2 regions of the Streptomyces sp. NBC_01283 genome follow, and region 1 is predicted to be linked to the other one. Evidence: riboswitches for the same ligand, from Rfam matches in the RefSeq annotation. Region 1 holds a riboswitch; the other holds the start of a gene.

What was found. A riboswitch is a leader RNA that binds a small molecule or an ion and turns the genes downstream of it on or off. The one in region 1 is predicted to bind cobalamin.
Region 2: linked by a shared signal. The riboswitch ahead of OG302_RS25985 (ABC transporter substrate-binding protein) and the one ahead of OG302_RS15230 (ribonucleoside-diphosphate reductase subunit alpha) in region 1 are both predicted to bind cobalamin.

What each region holds. Positions count from the first base shown of each region.
Region 1 is NZ_CP108430.1:3,370,558-3,377,501, forward strand. It holds gene OG302_RS15210 (YbdD/YjiX family protein) at 1-26, shown strand, start outside; gene OG302_RS15215 (DUF3311 domain-containing protein) at 148-417, shown strand; gene mctP (monocarboxylate uptake permease MctP) at 414-2,063, shown strand; gene OG302_RS15225 (hypothetical protein) at 2,131-2,868, opposite strand; cobalamin riboswitch at 2,966-3,103, shown strand; gene OG302_RS15230 (ribonucleoside-diphosphate reductase subunit alpha) at 3,240-5,636, shown strand; gene OG302_RS15235 (ribonucleotide-diphosphate reductase subunit beta) at 5,753-6,709, shown strand.
Region 2 is NZ_CP108430.1:5,711,089-5,718,032, reverse strand. It holds gene OG302_RS26000 (putative leader peptide) at 1-41, opposite strand, end outside; gene OG302_RS25995 (ABC transporter ATP-binding protein) at 111-923, opposite strand; gene OG302_RS25990 (FecCD family ABC transporter permease) at 920-1,936, opposite strand; gene OG302_RS25985 (ABC transporter substrate-binding protein) at 2,002-2,988, opposite strand; cobalamin riboswitch at 3,033-3,190, opposite strand; gene OG302_RS25980 (M67 family metallopeptidase) at 3,154-3,576, opposite strand; gene OG302_RS25975 (amino acid permease) at 3,660-5,126, opposite strand; gene OG302_RS25970 (DUF2017 domain-containing protein) at 5,488-6,084, opposite strand; gene clpS (ATP-dependent Clp protease adapter ClpS) at 6,096-6,410, opposite strand; gene OG302_RS25960 (nicotinate phosphoribosyltransferase) at 6,491-6,944, shown strand, end outside.

The DNA.
Region 1 (6,944 bases):
CGCGGCAGGGGTTCCGCTGCTGCTGAGCAGGCGCGTTGACCCATCCGGCACCCGTCCGGTATCCGGACGGGGGTTCCATAGATCAATCCTCTCGCTTAGATTTCCCGCACGTTAAAGGTGGGATAAGCGAGGGAGCGGAGCCGCGAAGTGTCAGATGCGCCTGAAGTGAGCAGACCGGTGGTCACGCCGGTCCGCGTGGTCATTGCCCTCTGTCTCGTCGCGCCGTTCGTGGCGATGCTCTGGGTGAGCTCCTACGCGAAGGTCGACCCGACCTTCATCGGCATCCCGTTCTTCTACTGGTACCAGATGCTGTGGGTCCTCATCTCCACCGCGCTGACGATGATCGCCTACAAGCTGTGGCAGCGTGACCAGCGCGCCCGCAAGGCCGAGCAGGCCCAGGGGGGTGCGACCCGATGAACGTGCTCGCAGCGGACACGGGCGGCGTCAACGGCATCGCCCTCGCCGTCTTCATCTTCTTCTTCGCCGCCGTCACCGCGATGGGCTTCCTGGCCGCGCGCTGGCGCAAGGCCGAGACCGAGAGCCTGGACGAATGGGGCCTGGGCGGCCGCTCGTTCGGCACCTGGGTCACGTGGTTCCTGCTCGGCGGCGACCTGTACACGGCGTACACCTTCGTGGCCGTCCCGGCGGCGATCTACGCGGCGGGCGCGGCCGGCTTCTTCGCGGTGCCGTACACGATCCTCGTCTACCCGCTGATCTTCACCTTCCTGCCGCGTCTGTGGTCCGTCTCGCACAAGCACGGATACGTGACCACGTCCGACTTCGTGCGCGGGCGCTTCGGCTCGAAGGGGCTCTCGCTGGCCGTCGCGGTCACCGGCATCCTCGCCACGATGCCGTACATCGCGCTCCAGCTGGTCGGCATCCAGGCCGTGCTCGACGTCATGGGCGTCGGCGGCGGTCCGGACACCAACTGGTTCATCAAGGACCTGCCGCTCCTGATCGCGTTCGCGGTGCTCGCCGCGTACACGTACTCGTCCGGTCTGCGCGCTCCCGCGCTGATCGCGTTCGTGAAGGACGGTCTGATCTATCTGGTCATCGCCGTCGCGATCATCTACATCCCGATCAAGCTCGGCGGGTTCGACGAGATCTTCCGGGCGGCGAGCGACAAGTTCTCGGCGACGAACGAGGCGGCGGGCAAGCCCGTCGCGGGCCTCGCGCCGGGCGAGGCCGGGCAGTGGACGTACGCCACGCTCGCGCTCGGCTCCGCGCTCGCGCTGTTCATGTATCCCCACTCGATCACGGCGACGCTCTCCTCCAAGAGCCGCGACGTGATCCGCCGCAACACCACGATCCTGCCGCTCTATTCGCTGATGCTGGGCCTGCTCGCGCTGCTCGGCTTCATGGCGATCGCGGCCGGGGTGAAGGTGGAGAACGGGCAGCTGGCGATTCCGCAGCTGTTCGAGAACATGTTCCCCGACTGGTTCACGGGCGTCGCGTTCGCGGCGATCGGCATCGGCGCGCTCGTGCCGGCGGCCATCATGTCGATCGCGGCCGCGAATCTCTTCACGAGGAACATCTACAAGGACTTCCTCAAGCCGGACGCGACTCCGCAGCAGGAGATGAAGATCTCCAAGCTGGTCTCGCTCCTGGTGAAGGTCGGCGCGCTCGCCTTCGTCCTCACCATGGACAAGACGGTCGCGATCAACTTCCAGCTCCTGGGCGGCATCTGGATCCTGCAGACGATGCCCGCGCTGGTCGGCGGCCTGTTCACGCGGTGGTTCCACCGCTGGGCGCTGCTCGCCGGCTGGGCGATCGGCATGATCTACGGAACGGTCGCCGCGTACGGTGTCGCGTCACCGACGCAGAAGCACTTCGGCGGCTCGTCCGACGAGATCCCCGGCATCGGCGAGATCGGCTACATCGGCCTCACGGCGTTCGTCCTGAACGTGGTGGTCACCGTGGTCATGACCTTCGTCCTGCGCGCCATGAAGGCCCCTGACGGCATCGACGAGACGTCTCCCGGGGACTACACGGCGGACGCGGGCGACCCGGGTGTCGTGGAGGAGCTGCCGCCGGCCACGGCGGGAGCGCCGGGCGGGCACTGAGGTTCCTCGTACGTGTGTGACACGGGCCGCCGGAGCAATCCGGCGGCCCGTTGCCGTGCGTGCGCCCTCATGGGGCCTTGTAGAGCTCCGTCCGGACCCGTGCCGCGGCCTTGGCCGCCGAGGAGATCGCCAGATCCTTGTGGGGGCCCGCGTCCACGAGCACGAGCACGCCGCCGACCCGCACCTCGACCTTGTAGTACGGGGTTTCGCCGTCGTGTTCGTCGTCGCCCTCGGTCCTCGTGGTCTCCAGGATCGCCTCGTCGCCGAGACCGGGCAGCTTCTCGGCCGTGTGGTGCTCCACCACCGGGGCCGCGTCGGTGTCGACGGTGACACTGGGGCACGCCTGGTGGAGCTGCCGGCGCAGTTCGACGTGACGCCCTGCCCGCCCGGCCCGCATCGAGACCAGACTCTGGGAGACGACGGGGTCGCCCTCGTCGGCCATCGCCCCGGGGAAGGGGCGGATGGTGTGGCCGGCACTGGCTCCGCGCAGGGAGAACAGTTCCCTGCTCGCCTTCGCGCCGGGAGCACAGGTGCCCCAGTCACCGCCTCCGTAATGCTGGTTGTAGAGCCCCGTGGTGGCGTTGAGCGTGTCGGCCCGCACCCCGACCGCCTTCGCGGGCAGCAGGGCGGCCTTCAGCTCGGCGTCCGTGAAGAGCTTGCGGGGGTCGGCTTCGCCGTCGACACCGGCGGCCGTGGTCGGCTTCGGGGTCCGTGTGTGCTCCGCCGTCGTCGCCCGACCGCCGTCCCCGCACCCGGTGAGCGCCAGCAGCAGTACGGCCGCACAACCCGCACCCAGCCCTCGCACGGCACCGCCCCCTGTTCGGCCTTCAGTTCGGCCGCCACCCTAGAGGACCGGAGGGGACAGCCGCTCCGACACAAGATGTGGGGCTGCCGCCCAGGGCCAGCACAAGATGTATGCTCGTGCTCGCTGTCGCCGCAGGGGAATCCGGTGCAAGTCCGGAACTGTCCCGCAACGGTGTACGAGTACGCATTTGTCGTGCTCTCAAGTCCGAAGACCTGTCGGCAGCGCGCCCGTTCCGACCGGTCCGGGTGCCAACGTCGTCCGGGCCTCGTGGAATGGGCTGGTGGACGCGGAGCGCAGCCCTGCCCAGGGGCGGGCGCCCGTGTGTCACTCATCCCTCCGCGGGCCCAGAGCCGAGCGAGGGAGTGCTCCACGTGACCATCGCGCCAGCCGAACCTGCGTCAGCGCAGACCACCGACGGTCAGCAGACCGCCGACGGCCCAGGAACCGCGCTGCTGCGTACCCTGACCGACCTCACCGCCGACCTCCCCGACGCCGACCCCGGCAGAGTCGCCGCCGCCGCGCTCCGCGGCCGCTCGGCCCGCGCGGACCTGGCTGAGCTGCGGGAGCTGGCGACCGAGGCGGCCGCGGGGCTCATCTCCGAGGACCCGACGTATTCGCAGCTCGCGGCCAGGCTGCTCAGTCTCAGCATCCGTGACGAGGCGGCGTCGCAGGGCGTGCGCTCCTTCTCCGATTCGGTCGCCGTGGGTCACCGCGAGGGCCTGATCGCGGACCGCACCGCCGCGTTCGTCACCGACCACGCGGAGCGCCTCGACGGTCTCGTGGAGGCCGCCCTGGAGGACGGCGCCGACTTCCGGTTCGGCTACTTCGGCCTGCGCACCCTGCACAGCCGCTATCTGCTCCGGCACCCGATCACCCGGCACGTCATCGAGACCCCGCAGCACTTCATGCTGCGCGTCGCGAGCGGCCTCGCCGAGGACGGCAGCGTCCGCGCCCTGGACGAGGTCGCCTCCCTGTACCGCCTGATGAGCCGCCTGGACTACCTGCCGTCCTCGCCGACACTCTTCAACTCCGGCACCCGGCACCCGCAGATGTCCTCCTGCTACCTCCTCGACTCGCCGCTGGACGAGCTGGACTCCATCTACGACCGCTACCACCAGGTCGCGCGCCTCTCCAAGCACGCGGGCGGCATCGGCCTCTCGTACTCCCGCGTCCGCGCCCGCGGTTCGCTGATCCGCGGCACGAACGGCCACTCCAACGGCATCGTGCCGTTCCTGAAGACGCTGGACGCCTCCGTCGCCGCCGTGAACCAGGGCGGGCGGCGCAAGGGCGCCGCCGCGGTCTACCTGGAGACCTGGCACTCCGACATCGAGGAGTTCCTGGAGCTGCGCGACAACACGGGTGAGGACCAGCGGCGCACGCACAACCTCAACCTCGCGCACTGGATCCCGGACGAGTTCATGCGCCGGGTCGCCGCCGACCAGGACTGGTCGCTGTTCTCGCCGGCCGACGTGCCCGAGTTCGTCGACCTGTGGGGCGACGAGTTCGACGCCGCCTACCGCAAGGCCGAGGCCGCCGGGCTCGCCCGCAAGACCATTCCGGCCCGCGATCTGTACGGCCGCATGATGCGCACCCTCGCGCAGACCGGCAACGGCTGGATGACGTTCAAGGACGCCGCCAACCGCACCGCCAACCAGACGGCGGAGCCCGGCCACACGGTCCACTCCTCCAACCTCTGCACGGAGATCCTGGAGGTGACGGACGACGGGGAGACGGCCGTCTGCAACCTGGGCTCGGTGAACCTCGGCGCGTTCGTGGACACGGACGCCGGTGACATCGACTGGCAGCGGCTCGACGAGACCGTCCGCACCGCCGTCACCTTCCTCGACCGCGTGGTCGACATCAACTTCTACCCGACCGAGCAGGCCGGGCGCTCCAACGCCAGGTGGCGTCCGGTGGGCCTGGGCGCCATGGGTCTGCAGGACGTCTTCTTCCAGCTGAAGCTGCCGTTCGACTCCCCCGCCGCGCGCGCCCTCTCCACCCGCATCGCCGAGCGGATCATGCTCGCCGCGTACGAGGCGTCCGCCGACCTCGCGGAGCGCAATGGCCCGCTGCCCGCCTGGGAGAAGACCCGCACCGCGCGCGGCGTCCTGCACCCCGACCACTACGGCGTCGAGCTGACCTGGCCGGAGCGCTGGGCCGCGCTGCGGGAACGTATCGCCGCGACCGGCATGCGCAACTCGCTGCTTCTCGCCATCGCGCCGACCGCCACCATCGCGTCCATCGCGGGCGTCTACGAGTGCATCGAGCCGCAGGTCTCCAACCTCTTCAAGCGCGAGACGCTGAGCGGTGAGTTCCTCCAGGTCAACTCCTACCTGGTGCAGGAGCTGAAACGGCTCGGCGTCTGGGACGCCCAGACCCGCGAGGCGCTGCGCGAGGCCAACGGCTCCGTGCAGGGCTTCAGCTGGATCCCGGCCGAGGTGCGCGACCTCTACCGCACCGCGTGGGAGATCCCGCAGCGCGGCCTGATCGACATGGCCGCCGCGCGCACGCCGTTCCTGGACCAGGCGCAGTCCCTGAACCTGTTCCTGGAGACGCCGACCATCGGCAAGCTCTCCTCGATGTACGCGTACGCCTGGCAGCAGGGTCTGAAGACCACGTACTACCTGCGTTCGCGCCCGGCTACCCGGATCGCCCGCGCGGCGGCGGGCAAAACCGAAGCCGCCGCCCCCGTGCCCCCGCAGGCAACCGCCGAAGAGGCTGTCGCCTGCTCCCTGGAAAACCCCGAGTCCTGCGAGGCCTGCCAGTAATGCCCACCCGTCACCCGACCACCACCCCCGATGGACAGCGCTTCGCGCCGGAAGCCGCCCCCACCAACGCCGACAAGAACCTCCTGGACCCGGGCTTCGAGCTGACCCTGCGTCCCATGCGCTACCCGGACTTCTACGAGCGCTACCGGGACGCGATCAAGAACACCTGGACCGTCGAGGAGGTCGACCTCCACTCGGACGTCGCCGACCTCGCCAAGCTCTCGCCGGGCGAGCAGCACATGATCGGCCGCCTTGTCGCGTTCTTCGCGACCGGCGACTCGATCGTCTCCAACAACCTGGTGCTCACGCTCTACAAGCACATCAACTCCCCCGAGGCGCGGCTCTACTTGAGCCGTCAGCTCTTCGAGGAGGCCGTGCACGTCCAGTTCTATCTGACGCTGCTCGACACCTATCTCCCCGACCCGGAGGACCGCGCCGCGGCCTTCGACGCGGTGGAGGAGATCCCCTCCATCCGCGAGAAGGCCGAGTTCTGCTTCCGGTGGATGGACTCCGTCGAGAAGATGGACCGCCTGGAGTCGAAGGCCGACCGGCGCCGCTTCCTGCTGAACCTGATCTGCTTCGCCGCGTGCATCGAGGGGCTCTTCTTCTACGGTGCCTTCGCGTACGTCTACTGGTTCCGCTCGCGCGGTCTGCTGCACGGCCTGGCCACCGGCACCAACTGGGTGTTCCGCGACGAGACGATGCACATGAGCTTCGCCTTCGACGTCGTCGACACCGTCCGCAAGGAGGAGCCCGAGCTCTTCGACGACGCGCTGCAGACGCAGGTCACGGACATGCTCAAGGAAGCCGTGGAGGCCGAGCTGCAGTTCGCGCGCGACCTGTGCGGCGAGGGCCTGCCGGGCATGAACACCGACTCGATGCGTGAGTACCTGCAGTGCGTCGCCGACCAGCGGCTCCAGCGGCTCGGCTTCGCGCCGGTCTACGGCTCCTCAAACCCGTTCTCCTTCATGGAGCTTCAGGGAGTCCAGGAGCTGACCAACTTCTTCGAGCGGCGTCCTTCGGCCTACCAGGTCGCGGTCGAGGGTTCGGTCTCCTTCGACGACGAGTTCTAGGGCCGCCTGCCCCTCCGGGCTGCGCGGGGCGCGTTCCGCCTCGCGCAGCTCGCGGTCGATCCGGCGGTCGTGGACGTACCCGACGAGCGAGGGTGCGGCCAGCAGGAGGAGGACGGTCAGGACGGTCGCGTAATCGGTGATTGCGTTCATGTCCTCACTGTCCTGCGGGCCGGACGGAAGCGTCAGTGGCAGGACTGCCACACAGCATCGACTTACTGCCAACCCTGCGGCAGAC
Region 2 (6,944 bases), 2.3 Mb from region 1:
AGCATGCCCGGCATCTTGTCGCTCACGTCGTGGGGAACCATGCGGTCATCGTATCGATTCCCGGTCCGGGTTCTGGAATGTGATCTCACATGGTGGACGGATTGCGTCCATCACGTGGATGACGGGGGACGCGGCCCAGCTGGGGGCAGGTAGGTGACCGTCGGAGCGCCCGTGGCCGGATGTATCGCCACCTCCGCCGTGACGCCGTACACCTCGGCGAGGAGCTCGCTGGTCAGGACCTCCTTCGGCGCTCCGGACGCGACGAGGCGGCCGGCGTCGAGGACGTACAGACGGTCGCAGTGGTACGCGGCCAGATTGAGGTCGTGCAGGGCGAGGAGATTCGTCGTGCCGAGCGTGCCGAGGCCACGGACCAGGGAGAGGATCTCCAGCTGGTAGCGGATGTCCAGGTGGTTGGTCGGCTCGTCGAGGACGAGGACCGCGGGCTCCTGCACCAGCGCCCTGGCGACCAGCGCGCGCTGGCGCTCGCCGCCGGAGAGCCCGGCGAAGGCGCGGTGGGCGAGGTCCGCCGCGCCGACCCGGTCAAGGGCCTCGCCGACCAGGGCGGCGTCGTGCGCGGTGTCCGCCTCCCAGAAGCGTTTGTGCGGGGAGCGGCCCATGGCGACGATCTGCCGGACGGTGAGCTCGAAGCCGGTGTGTCCGTCCTGCGGGACGGTGGCGATGCGGCGGGCGCGGTCCTTGGCCGAGCGGGCGGCGAGGTCGTCGCCGTCCAGGAGCACGCGGCCACCGGTGGGCGTGAGGGTGCCGTAGACGCAGCGCAGGAGGGTGGTCTTGCCGCTGCCGTTGGGGCCGACGAGGCCGATGGTCTCGCCTCGGGCGGCGTGCAGGGTGACGTCGTCGACGAGGGTCTTGTCGCCCACGCGGTAGGAGAGCGCGTCGGTGCTCAGGACTGCCGGTTCGCTCATGCGGTGGCCTCCGTACGGTTCCTTCGCAGCATCCAGAGGAAGAAGGGGCCGCCGGTCAGCGCGGTGAGCACGCCCACCGGGATGTCCTGCGGCGCCGCGACCGTGCGTGCGGCGAGGTCGGCGGCGACCAGGAACACCGCGCCCATCAGGGCCACCACCGGCAGGAGCGCCCGGTGGGCGGCGCCGACCAGCATCCGGGCCGCGTGCGGCACGAGCAGGCCCACGAAGCCGATGGCCCCGCTGTACGCGACGAGTACGCCGGTCAGGAGCGAGGCGAGGACGAAGACGGCGGCGCGGAAGCGGGCCGTGTCGAGGCCGAGGACGGTGGCGCCCTCCTCCCCCACCAGGAGCAGGTCCAGGGGGCGGGCGAGGGCGACGAGCAGGGCCGTGCCCGCGATGAGCGCGATGCCGGGCAGGGCGAGCATGTCCCAGCGGGCGCTGCCGAGGCCGCCGAGGGTCCAGTACAGGACTTCCTTGAGGTGGTCGGCGCTGTCGGCCGTGATCAGGATGAGGCTGGTCAGCGCGGAGAGGATGTACGAGACGGCCACTCCGGCCAGGATCAGGCGGCCGGTGGCGAATCCGCCGCCGGATCTTGCCAGGGTGTAGACGACGAGCAGTGAGAGCAGGGCGCCGGCGAAGGCCGCGGCGGGGAGGGTGACGGTGGTGGCGAGGCCCGCGCCCAGGCCGAAGACGCTGCCGAGGACGATGACGGCCACCGCTCCGGCCGAGGCGCCGGAGGAGACGCCGAGGAGGAAGGGGTCCGCGAGGGGGTTGCGCACCAGGGCCTGGAGGACGGTGCCGATGACGGCGAGCCCCGCGCCCACGGCTGCGCCGAGCAGGACCCTGGGGAGTCTTACGTCCAGGACGATGGTGCGGAACGGGGAGGGTTCCGCGTGGCCGGTGAGGATCTCCAGGACGTCGGCCGTCGGTATACGGACCGAGCCGAGGGCCAGGCCGGCCACGACCGCTGCCGCGAGGGCGAGAAGGAGCCCGGCGACGACGGTGCCGTACATCACCGGCTTCGCCGAGTTCGTCCTCGAACGCCGGACGGGCTGGGAGCGGCTCCGCGAAAGCCCCTTCACAGCTGGTCCGCCAGCTTCTTCACCGCCCCCGGTGCCCTCACCCCCACCACCGCGTCCGACAGCGGCAGTACCGCGAAGCGCTTGTGCTCGATGGCGGGGACGTCCGCGAGGACCGGGTCGTCCAGGAGGCGCTTCTTCTTCTGGGCCACGGTCGTGCCGCCGTAGTCGAGGATCACGATGACCTCGGGGTTGCGGTCGACCACCGTCTCCCAGGAGGCGTCGCCGAAGGACTTGTCGAGGTCGGCGAAGACGTTGCGGCCGCCCGCCCGCTCGATGATGTCGTTGCCGATGCCGCGGCCGCCCGCCGTGAACGCGGTCTTGTCGCCGCTGTCGTAGACGAAGACGGGGACGGGCTCGCGGCCCTTCGTGTCCTTGGCGGCGTCCTTCAGGTCGCGCCGCGCCTGGCCCACCCACTTGTCGGCCCGCGCCCGCACCCCGAAGGTGGAGCCGACCTCCCGCACCTCGCGGTAGACGTCGTCCATGGTCACGGGCTTCTTCGCGCAGCCCTCGACGTTGAGGCGGCTCTCGATGCCGGACTTGGCCAGGGCCCCGCGGCTGCGGCCCTCGCCCGCCTGGAAGGCGCTCGCGTAGCCGCCGTAGACGAATTCGGGGTCGGCCGCGAGGAGCTTCTCGTAGGAGGGGTACTCCTTGGCGAGGACCGGGGCGTCCGCGTAGGCCTTCGCGTACTTCGGCAGGACCTTGTCGTCCAGGTAGGCCGTGCCGGCGATGCGGTCCTCCAGGCCCAGTTCCAGGAGCACTTCCGTCGCGTGCTGGTTCATCGTCACGGCGCGCTTCGGGGGTTCTTCGTACGTCGTCTTCACGCCGCAGTTGGTGACCGTGTACGGGAATCCGGCGGCCTTCGCGGTGGGCTTGCCCGCATCGGATTGCGTGCCGGAGTCGGCGGCGGACGAGCAGGCGGCGAGCGGGACGAGCAGGGCTGCTGCCGCGAGCAGGCGTAGGGGGCGGGATATGGGGCGGGACATGGCTGAGCTGCCTCCTCCAGGGGATTTCCGCGTCCCCTGCGTCGTGGGAGAAGAAGGCGGCAGGTCAGTTCCTGACTGCCCCGCCCGCGGAGGGTGGGGTCACAGTGGCGGGACCGTGCCGGATTCGCACCGGCTTCCTGGGTCCTGCCGCCTCAAAGGTGAAGCTCAGTATGCCTGGACGACCTTCACCTCTTCTTCGGTGACCTCGCCGTCCACGATCCGGTAGGAGCGGAACTGGAACTCGCCCGCGTCGTCGGTGTCGGCCGTGGAAACCAGGACGTAGTGGGCGCCCGGCTCGTTGGCGTACGTGATGTCGGTGCGCGAGGGGTAGGCCTCGGTCGCCGTGTGCGAGTGGTAGACGATCACCGGCTCCTCGTCGCGGTCGTCCATCTCGCGGTAGAGCTTGAGGAGGTCGCCCGAGTCGAACTCGTAGAACGTGGGCGAGCGGGCGGCGTTCAGCATCGGGATGAAGCGCTCGGGGCGGCCTGTGCCCTCCGGGCCCGCGACCACACCGCAGGCCTCGTCGGGGTGGTCCTGGCGCGCGTGCGCGACGATCTGGTCGTGGAGGGCCTGGGTGAGGGTCAGCATGGCAGCCAGGATAAGCAGAAGGGCCGGTCCGTACCGAAGAGTGGTACGGACCGGCCCACATGCTGGGATGCAGCCTTACGGCACTACTTCACCGCGTCCTGCGGCGCGGTCTCACCGGTGGCCGCCTGCGGGCCACGGCGCTGCATGATCAGGTAGCCGACGCCCAGGATGAGCGCCCAGACGGGGGCCGCGTAGAGGGAGATCCGCGCGTCCTTGTCGATGCCCATCATCACGATGACCATCGCGATGAAGGCGAGCGCGAACCAGCTCGTGTACGGGGCGCCCGGCGCCCGGAAGGAGGACTGCGGCAGCTCGCCGCGGTCGGCCTTGCGGCGGTACTTGATCTGGCAGACCAGGATCATGATCCAGGCCCACATGCCGGAGATGGTCGCGAAGGAGACGACGTAGTTGAACGCCTCGCCCGGCCACTGGTAGTTGATCCAGACGCCGACCAGCATCAGTGCGGCGGAGAAGGTGGTGCCGACCAGCGGCAGGCCGTTCTTCGTGAGCTTGGTGAAGAACTGCGGGCCCTGGCCGTTCAGCGCCAGGTCACGCAGCATGCGGCCGGTGGAGTACATGCCGGAGTTGCAGGAGGAGAGCGCGGCCGTCAGGACGACGAAGTTGACGATCGCGGCGCCGACGCCGAGACCCATCTTGTCGAAGGCGGCGACGAACGGCGAGACGCCCGGCACGAACTGCGTCCACGGCACGACCGAGAGGATCATGATGAGCGCGCCGACGTAGAAGACGGCGATACGCCACGGCACGGTGTTGATCGCCTTCGGCAGGACCGTCTTCGGGTCCTTGGACTCACCCGCGGTGACGCCGACGAGCTCGACGGCGAGGAAGGCGAACATCACGATCTGCAGCGTCATCAGCGTGGAGCCAATGCCGTTCGGGAAGAAGCCGCCCTGGTCCCACAGGTGGGTCACGGAGGCGGTGTCACCGGCGTCGGAGAAGCCGATGGTGAGGATTCCGGCGCAGATGAGGATCATGCCGATGATCGCGGTGACCTTGACCATCGAGAACCAGAACTCGAGCTCGCCGAAGAGCTTCACGGAGATCAGGTTGGCGCCGTACAGGATGACCGTGAAGATCAGCGCGTACGCCCATTGCGGAATGGAGTCATGCGTCCAGAACTGCATGTACTGCGCGGCCGCCGTGACTTCCGTGATGCCGGTGACGACCCAGAAGAGCCAGTACGTCCAGCCGGTCACGTACCCGAAGAACGGGCCGATGAATTCACGCGCGTACTCCGAGAAGGAGCCCGACACGGCGCGGTACATGAGCAGCTCGCCCAGGGCCCGCATGATGAAGAAGATGACGAGGCCGGCGATGGCGTACGCCAGGATGAGGCTGGGTCCGGCCTTGTGAATGGCCTTGCCCGCGCCGAGGAACAGGCCGGTGCCGATGGCACCGCCGATCGCGATCATCTGGATCTGCCGGGCGCCGAGCCCGCGCTGATAACCCTCGCCTGACGAACCGGACGAACCGCCCGCTCCGTCGGCCTCATTGCCGTCGTGGTGCTCTTCGACCTGCACTGAGGTCATGGTGACGCCTTTCTCCACGCCGATCCGTGCCCGCAGTCTGCGTATGGCCACGGATCAGGTCCTGATCCCCCCGGATATGGATGGAGTGCTACCGGCGGTCTGCCGGCCCGAGCGCCACCGGTGACATGGGTGGCGTCACCGAGTGGTCGTGAAGATTTATCACGGCCGCAACAGTGATCGAAGGGGCGGCGTGTGGCCCACGCCACGAGAAGAACCGGACAAAAGTCCCTTGCCGCATCAAAAATGGGCAACGGAGTGACACGATCGTTATCCGGATTTGAGCGTCCGATGAGCGACCGAGAGGTAACCGCTGCTACATACAACGACTTTGCGGGTGACCCGCTCGGTTTCCGTGTGACTTCTAACCGATGAGGGTGGCGACCAGCGTCTCCTGCAGACCGCCGAGCCAGAGGTAGGCCATCACCATCGGCTTGCGCGGGTCGGAGTCCGGCAGCTGATAGAGGAGGTCCGTGTCCTCCTCGTCGGCCACCTCCAGGCGGGCGCCGATCGCGAGGCGGAGGTCGTTGAGCGCGCCGAGCCAGTGCCGCGACTCGTCGGCGGACAGCTTCAGGACGGCGCCGCCCTCGCCCGTCGACGTCATGGCGTCCAGGCTGCGGATCACCACGAGGGCGTCGTCGCGCTTCTTGGCCCGCAGGTCGTTCTCGGTGAAGCGCCTGAACTCCGAGGAGTACGCGCGCAGTTCGTCCTCATCCGCCTTCTCACTGCCGGGACCGCCATACGCGTCGGGCAGCAGCCGCTGGAGGACCGGGTCGGTGGGCGGCTCGCTGGGGCCCTCCGCGAACAGCTCCGCGAGAGGGTCGTCGGAAGCGTCCTCGGCGGGGCCGGGACCGATCAGCTCCAGGAGCTGCACGGCGAGCGACCGGATGATCGAGATCTCGACCTCGTCGAGCGCGACGGCCGCGCCGCCCCCGGGAATGGCTTCGAATTGTCCTGGCATCAGATGCGTCGCTACTTCCGGTCCTGCTGGAGGGTGGCCCACAGACCGTATCCGTGCATGGCCTGTACGTCGCGTTCCATCTCCTCCCGGGAGCCGGTGGAGACGACCGCGCGGCCCTTGTGATGGACGTCCATCATCAGCTTCGTGGCCTTCTCCTTCGAGTACCCGAAGTAGGACTGGAACACATAGGTCACGTAACTCATCAAATTGACCGGGTCGTTATGGACGAGCGTGATCCATGGGACATCCGGCTCCGGGACGGCGAAGGTCTCTTCGGCCGATTCGGGGCGGGTGATCTCTGCGGGAGCCGTACTCACCTGTCCCATGCTGCCACCCGCAGGCGGGCCTCGCACAAATGGACTCAGGAAATCGTCAGAGTGACGAGATGCGGGGTAGCATCCTTCGTATGAACACAGCGGACCTTGGGCTGCCGGTGGATGTTCCGTCGACCGCGCTCTTCACGGATCACTACGAGCTCACGATGCTGCAGGCCGCGCTGAAGGCCGGCACCGCCGACCGGCGCTCCGTCTTCGAGGTCTTCACGCGCAGACTGCCCGAGGGGCGCCGCTATGGAGTGGTGGCCGGCACGGGCCGGGTCCTGGACGCCGTGGAGAACTTCCGCTTCGACGCCGACGTCATCGGGTTCCTGCGCGAGCGCCGTGTCGTGGACGAGGAGACCCTGCAGTGGCTCGCCTCGTACCGCTTCGGCGGCGACATCTGGGGCTATCCGGAGGGCGAGGTCTACTTCCCGGGCTCGCCGATCCTGCGCGTCGAGGGCTCCTTCGCGGAGTGCGTGCTCCTGGAGACGGTGATCCTCTCCATCCTCAACCACGACTCGGCGATCGCGGCCGCCGCATCCC